One region of the Nocardia sp. Tas62D01 genome, then DNA from elsewhere that is predicted to be linked to it. Evidence: riboswitches for the same ligand, from Rfam matches in the RefSeq annotation. Region 1 holds a riboswitch; each other region holds the start of a gene.
The links. A riboswitch is a leader RNA that binds a small molecule or an ion and turns the genes downstream of it on or off. The one in region 1 is predicted to bind S-adenosylmethionine.

Region 2: another riboswitch for S-adenosylmethionine. It lies ahead of ACV7NQ_RS14505 (rhodanese-like domain-containing protein); the one in region 1 lies ahead of ACV7NQ_RS18840 (aminotransferase class V-fold PLP-dependent enzyme).
Region 3: another riboswitch for S-adenosylmethionine. It lies ahead of ACV7NQ_RS23200 (bifunctional o-acetylhomoserine/o-acetylserine sulfhydrylase); the one in region 1 lies ahead of ACV7NQ_RS18840 (aminotransferase class V-fold PLP-dependent enzyme).

The regions. Positions count from the first base shown of each region.
Region 1 covers NZ_JBUYUZ010000001.1:3,878,478-3,882,725, forward strand. The annotation lists gene ACV7NQ_RS18835 (Pls/PosA family non-ribosomal peptide synthetase) at 1-2,109, opposite strand, end outside; SAM riboswitch class IV at 2,478-2,591, shown strand; gene ACV7NQ_RS18840 (aminotransferase class V-fold PLP-dependent enzyme) at 2,637-3,959, shown strand; gene ACV7NQ_RS18845 (flavin reductase family protein) at 4,243-4,248, opposite strand, start outside.
Region 2 covers NZ_JBUYUZ010000001.1:2,942,270-2,946,517, forward strand. The annotation lists gene ACV7NQ_RS14495 (RpiB/LacA/LacB family sugar-phosphate isomerase) at 1-36, opposite strand, end outside; gene ACV7NQ_RS14500 (O-succinylhomoserine sulfhydrylase) at 293-1,507, opposite strand; gene ACV7NQ_RS14505 (rhodanese-like domain-containing protein) at 1,569-1,985, opposite strand; SAM riboswitch class IV at 2,000-2,116, opposite strand; gene ACV7NQ_RS14510 (Rv0361 family membrane protein) at 2,178-2,636, opposite strand; gene ACV7NQ_RS14515 (FAD-dependent oxidoreductase) at 2,989-4,248, shown strand, end outside.
Region 3 covers NZ_JBUYUZ010000001.1:4,945,771-4,950,018, forward strand. The annotation lists gene metX (homoserine O-acetyltransferase MetX) at 1-855, opposite strand, end outside; gene ACV7NQ_RS23200 (bifunctional o-acetylhomoserine/o-acetylserine sulfhydrylase) at 852-2,198, opposite strand; SAM riboswitch class IV at 2,286-2,396, opposite strand; gene ACV7NQ_RS23205 (TetR family transcriptional regulator) at 2,449-3,165, opposite strand; gene ACV7NQ_RS23210 (MFS transporter) at 3,300-4,248, shown strand, end outside.

The DNA.
Region 1 (4,248 bases):
CAAGCGCAGGTGCACCGATCCGCCGCGTGGATAGCTGCCGGGGGCGACACCGCGCAGCAGTACCCGAGCGCCGGTCGCGCAGATGACCATTCGGCCCGGTGGGGAGATGAAGAGCAGGAACGCGGCCAGGGTCCACCACCAGGACAGGTGTGGCAGCCACGGCAGCGAGCCGGACCAGCCCGCGATATTCCCGACGATCGCCAGCCAGGTGAGCCACTGCATTCCGGTGAGGGTGGACAGCGGGATGGTGGCAAGCACCTGGATCCACTGGGCGCTGAGCGGGGTCGGACGAACGGTGCGTATTTCGGTGGCGGCCGTCGGAGCGGTCTCGTCCAGCAGTTCGGCGAGTGCGCCGAGGCGGGGATGGTCGTAGAGGTCGGCGACAGTGACGCGTGGGTAGCGCTCGCGCAGCGCGGTGACCAGTTGTGCGGCCGCCAGCGAGCTGCCGCCGAGGTCGAAGAAGTCGATGTCGGGGCCGGTGACTTCGGCGCCGAGGATCGAATCCCACAGTCCGGCAACCCAGCGCTCGGTTTCGGTGAGGTTGTGGCTCGGGGTTTCGGTGGCGTTCGGCAGCGGCCATGGCAGCGCGTCCCGGTCGACCTTGCCCGAGGTGCGGGTGGGCAGTTCGGACACGATGGCGAGCCGGGGCACCAGCGGCTCCGGAAGTTGTTCCGCGAGTAGAGATCTGGCTGCCGTGATGTCGAAGTCGGGGGTGGTGCCGGTCAGGTAGCCGACCAGGATCTTGTTGCCCGCCTTGGTGGTTCGAATCGCCGCAGCGGCTCCGGTGACACCGGGCAGATGCTGTAGTGCGTTGTCGATCTCGCCGAGCTCGATGCGGCGTCCGCCGAGCTTGATCTGGTCGTCGGCGCGGCCGAGGAAGACCAGGCCCGCGCGGTCGTTGCGCACCAGGTCGCCGCTGCGATAGGCGCGCTCCCAGTCGAGTGATGGTAGGGGAGCGTACTTTTCGGCATCCATCGCCGGATCGAGATAGCGGGCGAGGCCGACGCCGCCGACCACGAGTTCGCCGGATTCGCCCTCGCCCACCGGATTTCCGGCGGGGTCGACGACGGTGAGATCCCAGCCGTCCAGCGGGAGACCGATCCGGACCGGGAAGCTGCCGTCGAGCAGCGCCGCGCAGGCGACGACGGTGGCTTCGGTGGGGCCGTAGGTGTTCCATACCTCACGGTCGGAATCCTCGTTCCCGGCAAGGCGTTCGGCGAGTTCCGGCGGCACCGCTTCGCCGCCGAAGATCAACAGGCGGACCGGGTCGAGCGCCTCGGCCGGCCAGCTCGCGGCCAGGGTGGGCACCGTGGAGACGATGCTGATCTCCCGGCGCACCAGCCAGGGGCCGAGGTCCGCTCCGGTGCGCACCAGGGCGCGCGGCGCGGGCACCAGGCAGGCCCCATTGCGCCAGGCCAGCCACATTTCCTCGCAGGAGGCATCGAAGGCAACCGAGAGCCCGGCGAGCACCCGGTCGTCCGGGCCGATCGGGGCGTCCTGGAGGAAAAGTCGCGCCTCGGCGTCGACGAACGCGGCGGCGTTGCGATGGGTGACCGCAACACCTTTCGGTGTCCCGGTGGAACCGGAGGTGAAGATAATCCAGGCGTCGTCGGCGGGGGTGGGCGCGTCGCGGTTCGGCTCGGAACCCACCGCGGTTGGTTCCGCGCCCGCCGCGGTCGGCTCGACGCCCGCGGCCGTCACGATCACGGTGACCCGGGCTTCGCCGAAGACCAGCCGGGCTCGCTCCTGCGGGTCGTCCGCGTCGACAGGTACGTAGGCCGCTCCCGCGTGCAGGATGGCGAGGATGGTGACGTACAGCTCATGGGTGCCGGATGGCATCCGCACGCCGACCCGGTTGCCCGGGCGCACGCCCGCCGCGGTGAGCCGGGTGACTCCGGCCTCGATCTCGGCCAGCAATTCTGTGTAGCTGAGCACGACGCGCCCGTCATCGATGGCGGCGGCGTCGGGGTGGGTGTGGGCGGTGCTGGCCAAGATGTCGACGAGGGTCCTGGCCTGCGGGGCGAGTGCGGTGCCCAGCAGTGGGTCGGGGGCTGATTTCCCTGCCGTCGGGCCCTCGCCCGCCACGGCGTCGACCTGCGGCTGCAGCATCACGTCCTGCCCACCTCTCATAGACCTGCCTAACGCTTCACGAGTGTTGTTTCACAAGAGGGTTACCAATGGGCAAACGCCATGGTGACCAACAGTCCACGGTACCCGCGGTACCGGCCCTTTGCGGTCTACTGAACCGGTCGGTCGGTCTGTTCAGCTGTCGTTATCGCGATGGGATGTCGTAACCGAGGCTTTGAGCGCCAGCCGATGCAGGCTCTGTCGTTCCTCCGCATCGAGGCGGGAGCAGCTCGAGACATTCCGCAACTGGGTTTGACGTGCGAGAATAGTGCCCGGCGGCGCCGCGCTCGCTGGGTCGGGTTTTCGAAGCTGATTGACAGCTGCACGGTGCGTCTGTCAATCTCGGATCAGGTCATGAGTACCAGCATCAAGCCCTGGCTAGCTGGTCGGCAACCCTCCTCCGCGGTGGGGTGCTCCAGGTGACGACCTGGCCGCCGCCCGACCGGGCGCGGCAAGCGCGGACTCGAATAGCCCCTGGTTATGGGTCCCATAGCTGACGGGATTTCGTGATGACTGCTGTTGCGGATAAGATCTGTGCCGCCCTCGCCCGAGTCTCCGGCGACGACCTGCGGGTGCCGCTGGTCCAGGGCGGAACGACCACCTACGCGAACTTCGACTACGCCGCGAGTGCTCCGGCATTGGCGCAGGTCACCGACAGAGTGCAGCAGCTGCTGCCGTTCTACGCGAGCGTGCACCGCGGTGCAGGCTACGCCTCGCGGATCTCCACCGACTGCTACGAGACCGCCCGCGGATCGGTGACGCGGTTCCTCGACGCCGCCGACGACCAGGTGGTGGTGTTCACCCGCAACACCACCGATTCGCTGAACCTGCTCGCGGCCTGCGTCCCCGGCGACACCGTGGTGCTGGATATCGAGCATCACGCGAATTTCCTGCCGTGGACCAGGCACGGGCGCCGCGTGGTTCGGGCCGCCGACACTGTCGACGAAACCATCCGATTGCTCATCGCCGAGCTGTGCAGCAAGCCTGCTGCGCTGCTGGCGATCACCGGCGCCTCCAATGTCACCGGCGAGGTGCTGCCGCTGGAGCGGCTGGCCACCATCGCCCACCAATGCGGCGCTCGAATCTTGGTGGATGCCGCTCAGCTGGCGCCGCATCGCCGAATCAGCCTGCGCGACACCGGGATCGACTACCTCGCGTGCTCCGGTCACAAGCTGTACGCGCCGTTCGGTGCCGGCGTGCTGGTCGGCCGTCGGGATTGGCTCGACGCAGCCGAGCCGTACCTTGCCGGTGGCGGCGCGGTCCGCGAGGTGTCCACCACCCGCGCCGATTGGGCCCCCGCCCCGCAGCGCCACGAGGCGGGCTCGCCGAACGTCCTCGGAGCCGCCGCCCTTGCCGCCGCCTGTGACGCGCTCTGTGCGATCGATCCGGAGACCCTCATCACCCACGAGCGCCTGCTCGCCGACCGCCTCCGCGCCGGGCTGTCCGCCATCCCCGGTGTGAACCTGCTGCGCATCTGGAGCGACAGCCCCGACACCGTCGGCATCGTTGCCTTCACCCTCGACGGTTTCGTCCCCGGCCACGTCGCCGCGTACCTCTCCGCCGAACACGGCATCGGCATCCGCGACGGCCGCTTCTGCGCCCACCCGCTGCTCGCCCGCCTCGACCTCGACGGCGCCCTGCGCGCCAGCATCGGTCTCGGCACCAGTTCCGCCGATGTGGACCGCCTCGTCAACGCCGTCGCCACCCTCGTCGAGTCCGGCCCCACCTGGGACTACGCCACCACCGACGGCCTCTGGAATCCCACCCCCGAGACCCGTCCCTTCTCCACCACCGATTCCGGGGCCGGCGCGGCACCCTGCCTGATCGGCTGACCGTCTCGGGTCGAGCTCGGCGCTACAGACGGCCCGCCGCTGATCGGGTCGGCGGCGGGGGTGTTCGGTGTTTCGGTCGACATTCGATTGCGGCGCTGCGTGATCGACTCGCGCGACCGCACAGCTCGACTTGTGGACGGGTCGATGATTGGAAAATGCAGGAACCGGAGCCGCTGGGACGAGCCCCCGATGAGCGACCGACTCGAGCGGGCAAGTCCGAACCCAGACCGACCAGCTGACCACCGAATGTCGACCGTCCGGGCGCGACTCGATCGACGGTGCTTCAGTC
Region 2 (4,248 bases), 940 kb from region 1:
GCCGACGTTTTCGTCCGCAGCTACCGAAATCCGCATACAACCAGGGTAGGCATTGAGCGGCGCCGCCACAGGAGGTCGCCGAGCGGGATATGACCGTGGTGGCTCCGCTCGGCGATAGGAACGCCTGGCCGAGGTGTCGCCCGCCTATCGCCAGGCCAGCGGGGGCCCCGGCTGGGCGCTTCGCTGCTGGTGCGGAGTGGGTCCTACCGGCGGGCACGCGCTCAGTCCGAATTCGGGAGGACACGCGGAAGCCGGTCACGCGGCCGCATGGAGCGTCGCGTGACCGGAACCCTCAGCTCAGTGCGTGGTCGAGATCATTCAACAGGTCGTCGACGTCTTCTAGACCGACAGAGATACGCACGACGCCGTCGGTCAGCCCGATGGTGGCGCGGCCCTCGGGACCCATGGCGCGGTGGGTTGTGGTGGCGGGATGGGTGATCAGGGTCTTGGAGTCACCGAGATTGTTCGAAATGTCGACGATGCGCAGACGGTTGAGCACCTCGAAGGCGCGCTTCTTGCCTTCGTCCGCGGGCGCGTTCAACTCGAAAGTGACAACGGTGCCGCCGCCGCTCATCTGGCTGGTCGCCAGCGCGTGCTGCGGATGCGATTGCAGGAAGGGGTATTTCACCCAGCCGACGGACTTGTCGCCCTCGAGGAACTCGGCGATGCGCAGCGCGGATCCGGTCGAATGACGCACCCGCAGCGGCATTGTCTCCAGGCCCTTGAGCAGGGTCCACGCATTGAACGGGCTCAGTGCCGGACCGGTATGGCGCATCAGGTTTTTCACCGGGCCGTCGATGTAGTCGTGCGGGCCGAGGATGGCGCCACCGAGCACGCGGCCCTGGCCGTCGATGTGCTTGGTGCCGGAGTACACCACCACATCGGCGCCGAGTTGGAAACCGCGTTGCAGCAGCGGGGTAGCAAAGACGTTGTCCAGCACCACTTTCGCACCCGCGGCGTGCGCGAGTTCGGTGACGCGGCGGACATCGACCAGCGTCTGCATCGGGTTGGCCGGGGTCTCGAAGAACACCGCCTGGGTGGGCACCGACAGCGCCTGCTCCCACTGGTCCAGGTCGTCGCCGTCGACGAAGACGGTCTCGATGCCCCAGCGCGGCAGGATCTCGTTGCACACCACGAAGCAGGAGCCGAACAGGCTGCGCGCGGCGACAAGTCGATCACCAGCACCCAGCAGCGCACCGAGCGCGGTGAATACCGCGGACATGCCGCTGGCCGTGGCGAAGCAGGCTTCGGCGCCGTCCATCAGGCGCAGCCGCTCCTCGAACATGGCCACCGTCGGGTTGCCGTAGCGGGAGTAGACGAAATGCTCGACGTCGCCGGTGAACGCGGCCTCGGCGGCCTCGGCGCTCTCGTAGACGAATCCGGAGGTCAGGTACAGCGCCTCAGCCGTCTCCTCGAAACCGGAGCGGCGCAGGCCACCTCGTACGCCGAGGGTCGCGGGTCCGACGCCGTTCGGCAGCGGCTTGTCGAAGGAGCCACCGGTGATCACGACTGCCTCCCAACGGCACAGTTCCGAGTGCGACACGGCGGTGCGAGCAACGCACGCCCGATCATGACTGCCGCCACGGCAGTCCGAGGGCGCGCCAGCCGGAGCCGCCGCGGTGGCCGGACTCGTCGAGTCCGCCTTCGAAGCCCTCTAGCACGTTGTAGGCCGGGGCGATCCCGAGACCGGTCGCGACGTTCGCGGCGTGCGCGGAGCGCTGACCGGAGCGACACAGGAACACGACGGGGGCCTCCGGGTCGCGGGCGTCGAGCGCTTCGCTCAGCTGCTCGGCGAATGCGCTGTTGCGGGCGCCGGTGCCGTCGACCCATTCGATCAGCACCGTCGGCCGCTCGATCGACGTCGTGTCGGGCACTCCGACGAAGCGCCATTCCGCCTCGGTACGCACGTCCACCAGGACGGCTTCGGGGTTGTCCCGCAATAACTCCCACGCCTGCTGTGGGGTGATGTCACCGGCATAACTCATCTGGACCTCCTGTGAATCCGCTCTTGCCGCACCTGGGTTCCGGTGTGCGGCCAGGTCGTCACCCGGAGCACCCCGCCGCGGCGGAGGGTTGCCGACCAGCAAGCCGGGGCTTGACGCTGGTTCTCATGACCTAGTCTGAGATTGCCTGGGTCTGGGTCGCCCTGTCAAACCCCAGTTCACGACACGCGATGATCAATGGCAGATGAGCCAGCGATCGCCGGTTCTGGCCAGATTCCAGGTCGCGGTGTCCTCGCGGCCGTTGAACTTGGTGGTGACCGTCGCCTTCGCCCGGTCTCCGTCGACCATTGGATTGTCGACTTTGGTTATCTCGACCGTCTTTCCGGTTTCTACGCCACCCAGCTGCTGCGCCAGCGACGACTTGCGCTCGTCGAAGCCCGCGCAGGCCACGCCGGGCGGTGGCGAGACATCGGTGCGACCTCGGGCGTCAGCGTAGTTGCGGACCGCCGCCGCGATGCGGTCGGCGTCTGTGACATTTTTCTCAGCCGGTGACAGCAGCCCGCCGAGCACCACCGCGACGATCACGATGCCCGCGAGTACCGCGGCCGCGATGAAGGGCCACGCGGAGCGGGAGTCGGTCTGATCGACCTCGATTACTTCGCCGTCTTCGGCGCCGGTTTGCTGATCGGTCATGCCACGATGATCCCTGGTCTGCGGGGTTATCCGGCGTTCGCCCCCGTCTTCGTCGACACGCCAGGAGCCGTTCGAGGTCACTACTCGGCGCGGCAGCCGTTAACGATGGCCGCGGAGTGGGTACGCAACGAAGGGCAGGCCGTTGTGGCATCCGGCGGGTCACCGCACCGGCGCGGGCGCCGTAGTGGACCACCGATAGAATTGCGAGACGGCCGCCTGCTGTCATAGCCAAAGGGCAGCGAGTCAGTGCCAGTGTCCGCATCGTCGGATGCAGCCAAAGTGGCGCGTCGAGTTAGCCTAGGCTAAGACCGACGTCATTAATCGTTTTCGACCATAAGGGTGCGCGTAAGAGATGACCGAACAGAGTGCAGGATCAACAAGCGGTGTACCCGGGCCCTCCGTGGTGACGCAAGCTGCCTCCTCCGGGCCTGACGCGCACACCGCCGAGACCCGCCCGCTCCGCATCGCGATCGTGGGCGCAGGGCCGGCCGGTATCTACGCCGCCGACGCGTTGATGAAGTCCGATGCCGACGTGAGCATCGACCTGTTCGAGCGCATGCCCGCCCCGTTCGGACTGATCCGCTACGGCGTCGCGCCGGACCACCCGCGCATCAAGGGCATCATCACCGCCCTGCACAAGGTACTCGACAAGGAGCAGGTCCGCCTGCTGGGCAATATCGACTACGGCACCGACATCACGCTCGATGACCTGCACACGTTTTACGACGCAGTGATCTTCTCCACCGGCGCGAACGCCGACCGCGCCCTCGACATCCCCGGCATCGGGCTCGACGGCAGCTACGGCGCCGCGGACTTCGTGTCCTGGTACGACGGGCACCCCGATGTGCCGCGTACCTGGCCGCTGGAAGCGGAAAAGGTCGCCGTGCTCGGCGTCGGCAATGTCGCGCTCGACGTGGCGCGCCTGCTCGCCAAGACCGGTGACGAACTGCTGCCGACCGAGATCCCGCCGAACGTCTACGAGGGCCTGAAGGCCAACGAGGCGATCGAGGTGCACGTGTTCGGCCGCCGCGGCCCGGCGCAGGCGAAGTTCACTCCGCTCGAGCTGCGCGAACTCGACCACTCCCCGACCATCGAGGTCATCGTCGACCCCCAGGACATCGACTACGACGAAGGCTCCGAAGCCGCACGCAGGCACTCCAAACAGGTCGACATGGTCGCCAACACTCTGGAGCAGTGGGCGATCCGCGACGCGGGCGACCGCCCGCACAAGCTGTTCCTGCACTTCTTCGAGTCCCCCTCGGAGATCATCGGCGAGAACGGCAAGGTCGTCGGCCTGCGCACCGAGCGCACCCAGCTCGACGGCACCGGAAACGTCAAGGGCACCGGCGTGTTCAAGGACTGGGACATCCAGGCCGTCTACCGCGCCGTCGGCTACCTGTCGCAGAACCTGACCAGCCTGCCGTTCGACGACCAGGCGGGCACCGTGCCCAACGAGGCCGGCCGTGTGATCGGCGACGAGAACGCCGACGGCGTCGAGCGCTACCTGCCCGCCACCTACGTCACCGGCTGGATCAAGCGCGGCCCCGTCGGCCTCATCGGCCACACCAAAGGCGACGCCAACGAGACCGTGGCCTGCCTGCTGGACGACAGC
Region 3 (4,248 bases), 1.1 Mb from region 1:
GAAACGGCTACAGAGCTTTTCGGCCTGATGATCCAGGTAGCTCTGCACCGCGTAGCGGCCGCCGCGCCACGGATCCTCGTCACCCTGCGCGTTGTTCTCGAAGCGGTGGTCGAGTTCGGCTTCGGTCCGGTAGGTCAGGTGCGCGATGCGCCTGGCGATGCCCATGCCGGTCATCGGGGCGCGATCGGTGTCGTGATAGTCGCCGCCCTGCCAGTCGGGATCGGCCTTGATGGCGGCGATTTGCGTTGTCTGCGTGCCGATCTGGTCGGCGGTGGCGCGCGCGCCGACCGCGAGCACCAGCGCCGAGGCCACCCGCTCCGGTGCGCCGACCATCCACTCCAGCACCCGCATGCCGCCCATCGACCCGCCGACCACCGAGGCCAGCCGGTCGATGCCGAGCAAGTCGAGCAGCGCCGCTTCCGCCGTCACCTGGTCCCGGATGGAGATCTCCGGAAACCGTGCGCCCCAAGGCTTTCCATCGGGTGCGAGCGAAGTCGGTCCGGTGCTGCCCTTGCAGCCGCCGAACACGTTCGTCGCGATGACACACCACTCGTCGGTATCCAATGGCGCGTCGGGACCGACCATGCCGTCCCACCAACCGGACATCGGATGGATGTCGTCCGGCCTACCGACGACATGTGAGTCGCCGGTCAGCGCGTGTTCGACGAGCACGACATTGTCCAGCGCGGGGGAGAGCTCACCCCAGCGCTGCACGGCCAAATGGACGTCCGGGACGACGGCGCCGTTCTCCAGTCGCACGTCCCCGATGGCGATCATGCCGAGCCGCCCGTCCGGCGGTGGCAGGGCCACCGCCGGAGCGGGACGAGCTGTAGTCGGTTCGGCGCTCACGGTCACGTCGTCGCCGCCGCGAAACCGGCTCGCAGATCGGCCAAAATGTCGTCGATTCCCTCGATGCCCACCGCCAGCCGGACCAGCCCCGGCCTGACTCCGGAAGCCAACTGCTCCTCGGGTGTCAGCTGCGAGTGCGTGGTCGACGCGGGGTGGATCACGAGAGAACGCACATCCCCGATGTTGGCTACATGGCTGTGCAGGGCTAATGCGTCGACGAACTTCTTGCCCGCATCGACGCCGCCGCTCAGCTCGAACGAGACGATCGCGCCGGGGCCCTTCGGCGCGAGCTGCTTGGCGCGCTCGTGCCACGGTGAGGACGGCAGGCCCGCGTAGGCCACCGATTCGACGCCCGGCTGGGTCGTCAGGAACTCGGCCACCGCCTGTGCGTTGGCGACGTGCCGTTCCAGGCGCAGGCTCAGCGTCTCGATGCCCTGGCTGATCAGGAACGCATTGAACGGCGATACCGCCGCGCCCAGATCGCGCAGCAGCTGCACGCGAGCCTTGAGCGCGTAGGCGGGCGCGCCCAGATCGGCGAACACGGCGCCGTGGTAGCTCGGGTCCGGGGTGGTGAAACCGGGGAAGCGTGCCTGGCCCTGCTCGTCACGAACGGTCCAGTCGAACGAGCCGCCGTCGACGATCACGCCGGCGACCGCCGTGCCGTGACCGCCCAGGTACTTGGTCGCCGAGTGCACGACGATGTCGGCGCCGTGCGCCAGCGGCTGGATCAGGTACGGGGTCGCGACCGTGTTGTCCACGATCAGCGGCAGTCCGTTGGCGTGCGCGATGGCGGAGATGCCGGGGATGTCGAAGATGGCGCTGCTCGGGTTGGCGATGGTCTCGCCGTAGAACGCCTTGGTGTTCGGCCGGATCGCCGCGCGCCACTGCTCCAGGTCGTCGGGATCCTCGACGAAGGAGACCTCGATGCCGAGCTTGGGCAGCGAGTAGTGGAAGAGATTGTAGGTGCCGCCGTAGAGATGTGGGCTGGACACGATGTGGTCGCCCGCGGCGGCGAGGTTGAGGATCGCGTAGGTCTCCGCGGCCTGTCCGGAGGCAAGCAGCAGTGCCGCCACACCACCCTCCAGGGCGGCGACGCGCTGCTCCACCACGTCCTGGGTCGGGTTCATGATCCGGGTGTAGATGTTGCCCGGCTCGGCAAGGCCGAACAGTGCGGCCGCGTGATCGGTGTCACGGAAGGCGTAGGAGGTGGTCTGGTAGATCGGGAGGGCGCGAGCGCCGGTGGTGCTGTCGGGGGCCTGCCCCGCGTGCACCTGCTTGGTCTCGAAGGACCACTGTGCCGGATCGGACGACGGGGTCGAATCGATTTCGGACGCGATGGGGTCACTCATGTCGTGCTCCAAAAGGGTTGTTCGCCGGAATTACTGGGTTATCGGGATGTGGGCGACAGACAACAACACATTGGGGATACCTCCTGAATTGCGCGCTTGCTCTCGACTTTCGGGAGCCCGGTCATCACCCGGAGCACCCCACCGCTACTGGAGGGTTGCCGTCCAGCGAGCCGGGGCTTGGCGCTGGCACTCATGACCTGATCGGCATCATAGCTGGCGGTCGGTCGACGACCGAAATCTATTGGTGAAATCACCGGGTTCCGGTGACCCGCGCGCCGCAGCAGGTGCGAACGAACTCGTCGAATGTCGAGGTGAGCGCGTTGCGGCCGGCCGCGGCCGCCGCCAAGGGGTTGTCCTGTTCGAACATGCCGTCCGAACATTCCATCCCGAGGTGGCCGATCAGCTGCCAAGCGCCGACGATCAGCCGCACCGGCAGCGCATCGGGCTGGGTGCCGAGTCGTTCGGCGACCACCGCGGCGATCGCGATGCTCTTGTTGTCGGCTTGCTCGAGGCTACGTGCGCTGACCGCCGGGCTGCTGCGCAGAATTCGCTGCATCTGCTGGAACTGCCGGAACGAGACCGGTCCGTTGCCTTCGGCGGCCTGGTCGACGACTTGCAGCAGCGCCTCGCGCAGCGCCTCCAGCTCGTTGCCGCCGAGCGGGAGCCCACGCAGCGTCTCGGCCACCGCGACGCCGAAGTCCTGTACCGGCCCCAGGACGATGTCCTCTTTGCTGTCGAAGTACCTGTTGACCGTGCGCGGTGATACGTCCGCGGCATTGGCGATCTGCTCGACAGTCGTGGCGTCGAATCCCTGGGCGTCGCAGAGGTCGAGCGCGATCTCGATGATGCGCAACCGAGTCTGCTGCTTCTTGCGCTCACGCAGGCCGGTCGGCGCCGGGTGTGCCGGGGCGCTGGCAGGGTTGTCCGCCGCGGCGCTCGCGCCGGTCGGCGTCGATGACTCGAGCATCTTCCCACTCTATCTTAACCTGCTGTTTTCATGTCCAGAACAGCCAAATGTCTGAGTGCGACATTTTTCTATTGACGACAAATGTCCGATGATGACAGGATAATCGCACTACTTCGAGTTACGAGGAGATCAAGGTGACCGAGACTGCGACAGCGGTAGACGTTCCCGAAAGACAGGGCAGTTCGGCGCGCTGGCTGGCCCTGGGGGTGATCGCATTGGCCCAGCTCATGGTGGTTCTAGATGCCACCATCGTGACCATCTCGCTGCCGTTCGCACAACGTGATCTCGATATCAGTGATGGCAACAAGCAGTGGATGCTCACCGCCTACACGCTGATCTTCGGCGGCCTGTTGCTGCTCGGCGGTCGGCTCGCTGACTACCTCGGTCGGCGTCGGATCTTCATCATCGGCCTGGTCGGCTTCGCGGGTGCCTCCGCCCTCGCGGGTCTGGCGCAGAACGGTGCGGAACTCTTCGCCGGTCGCGCCCTGCAGGGCGCGTTCGCGGCGCTGCTGGCGCCCGCGGCGCTTTCGCTGCTGTCGGTGACCTTCACCGAACCGGGCGAGCGGGCGAAGGCGTTCGGTCTGTTCGCGGGCATTTCCGCGGGCGGCGCCGCGCTCGGTCTGATTGTGGGCGGCGCGCTCACCGAGTACGCGTCCTGGCGCTGGTGCCTGCTGGTGAACACCCCGATCGCGCTCATCGCGTTGCTCGGCGCGCTGGCGTTCGTGTTGAAGGACGTGCCGACACCGCGCACCGGCGGCTACGACGTGCCCGGTGCGGTCACGGTGACCCTCGGGCTGATCGCCATCGTGTACGGATTCAGCCGCGCCGCCGAGGACGGCTGGCTGGCGGGCAGCACCCTCGGGCTGCTGATCGGCGGTGTCGTGCTGTTGGCGGTATTCATGGCGATCGAACGTCGTTCGGCGAATCCGCTGCTGCCGCTGCATATTCCGGGTGAGATCAACCGCGGTGGCGCGTTCCTCGCCGCGCTGCTCATCCCGATCGCGATGTTCGCGATGTTCCTGTTCCTGAGCTACTACTTCCAGATCACGCTCGGCTACTCGTCGCTGAAGGCCGGATTCGCGT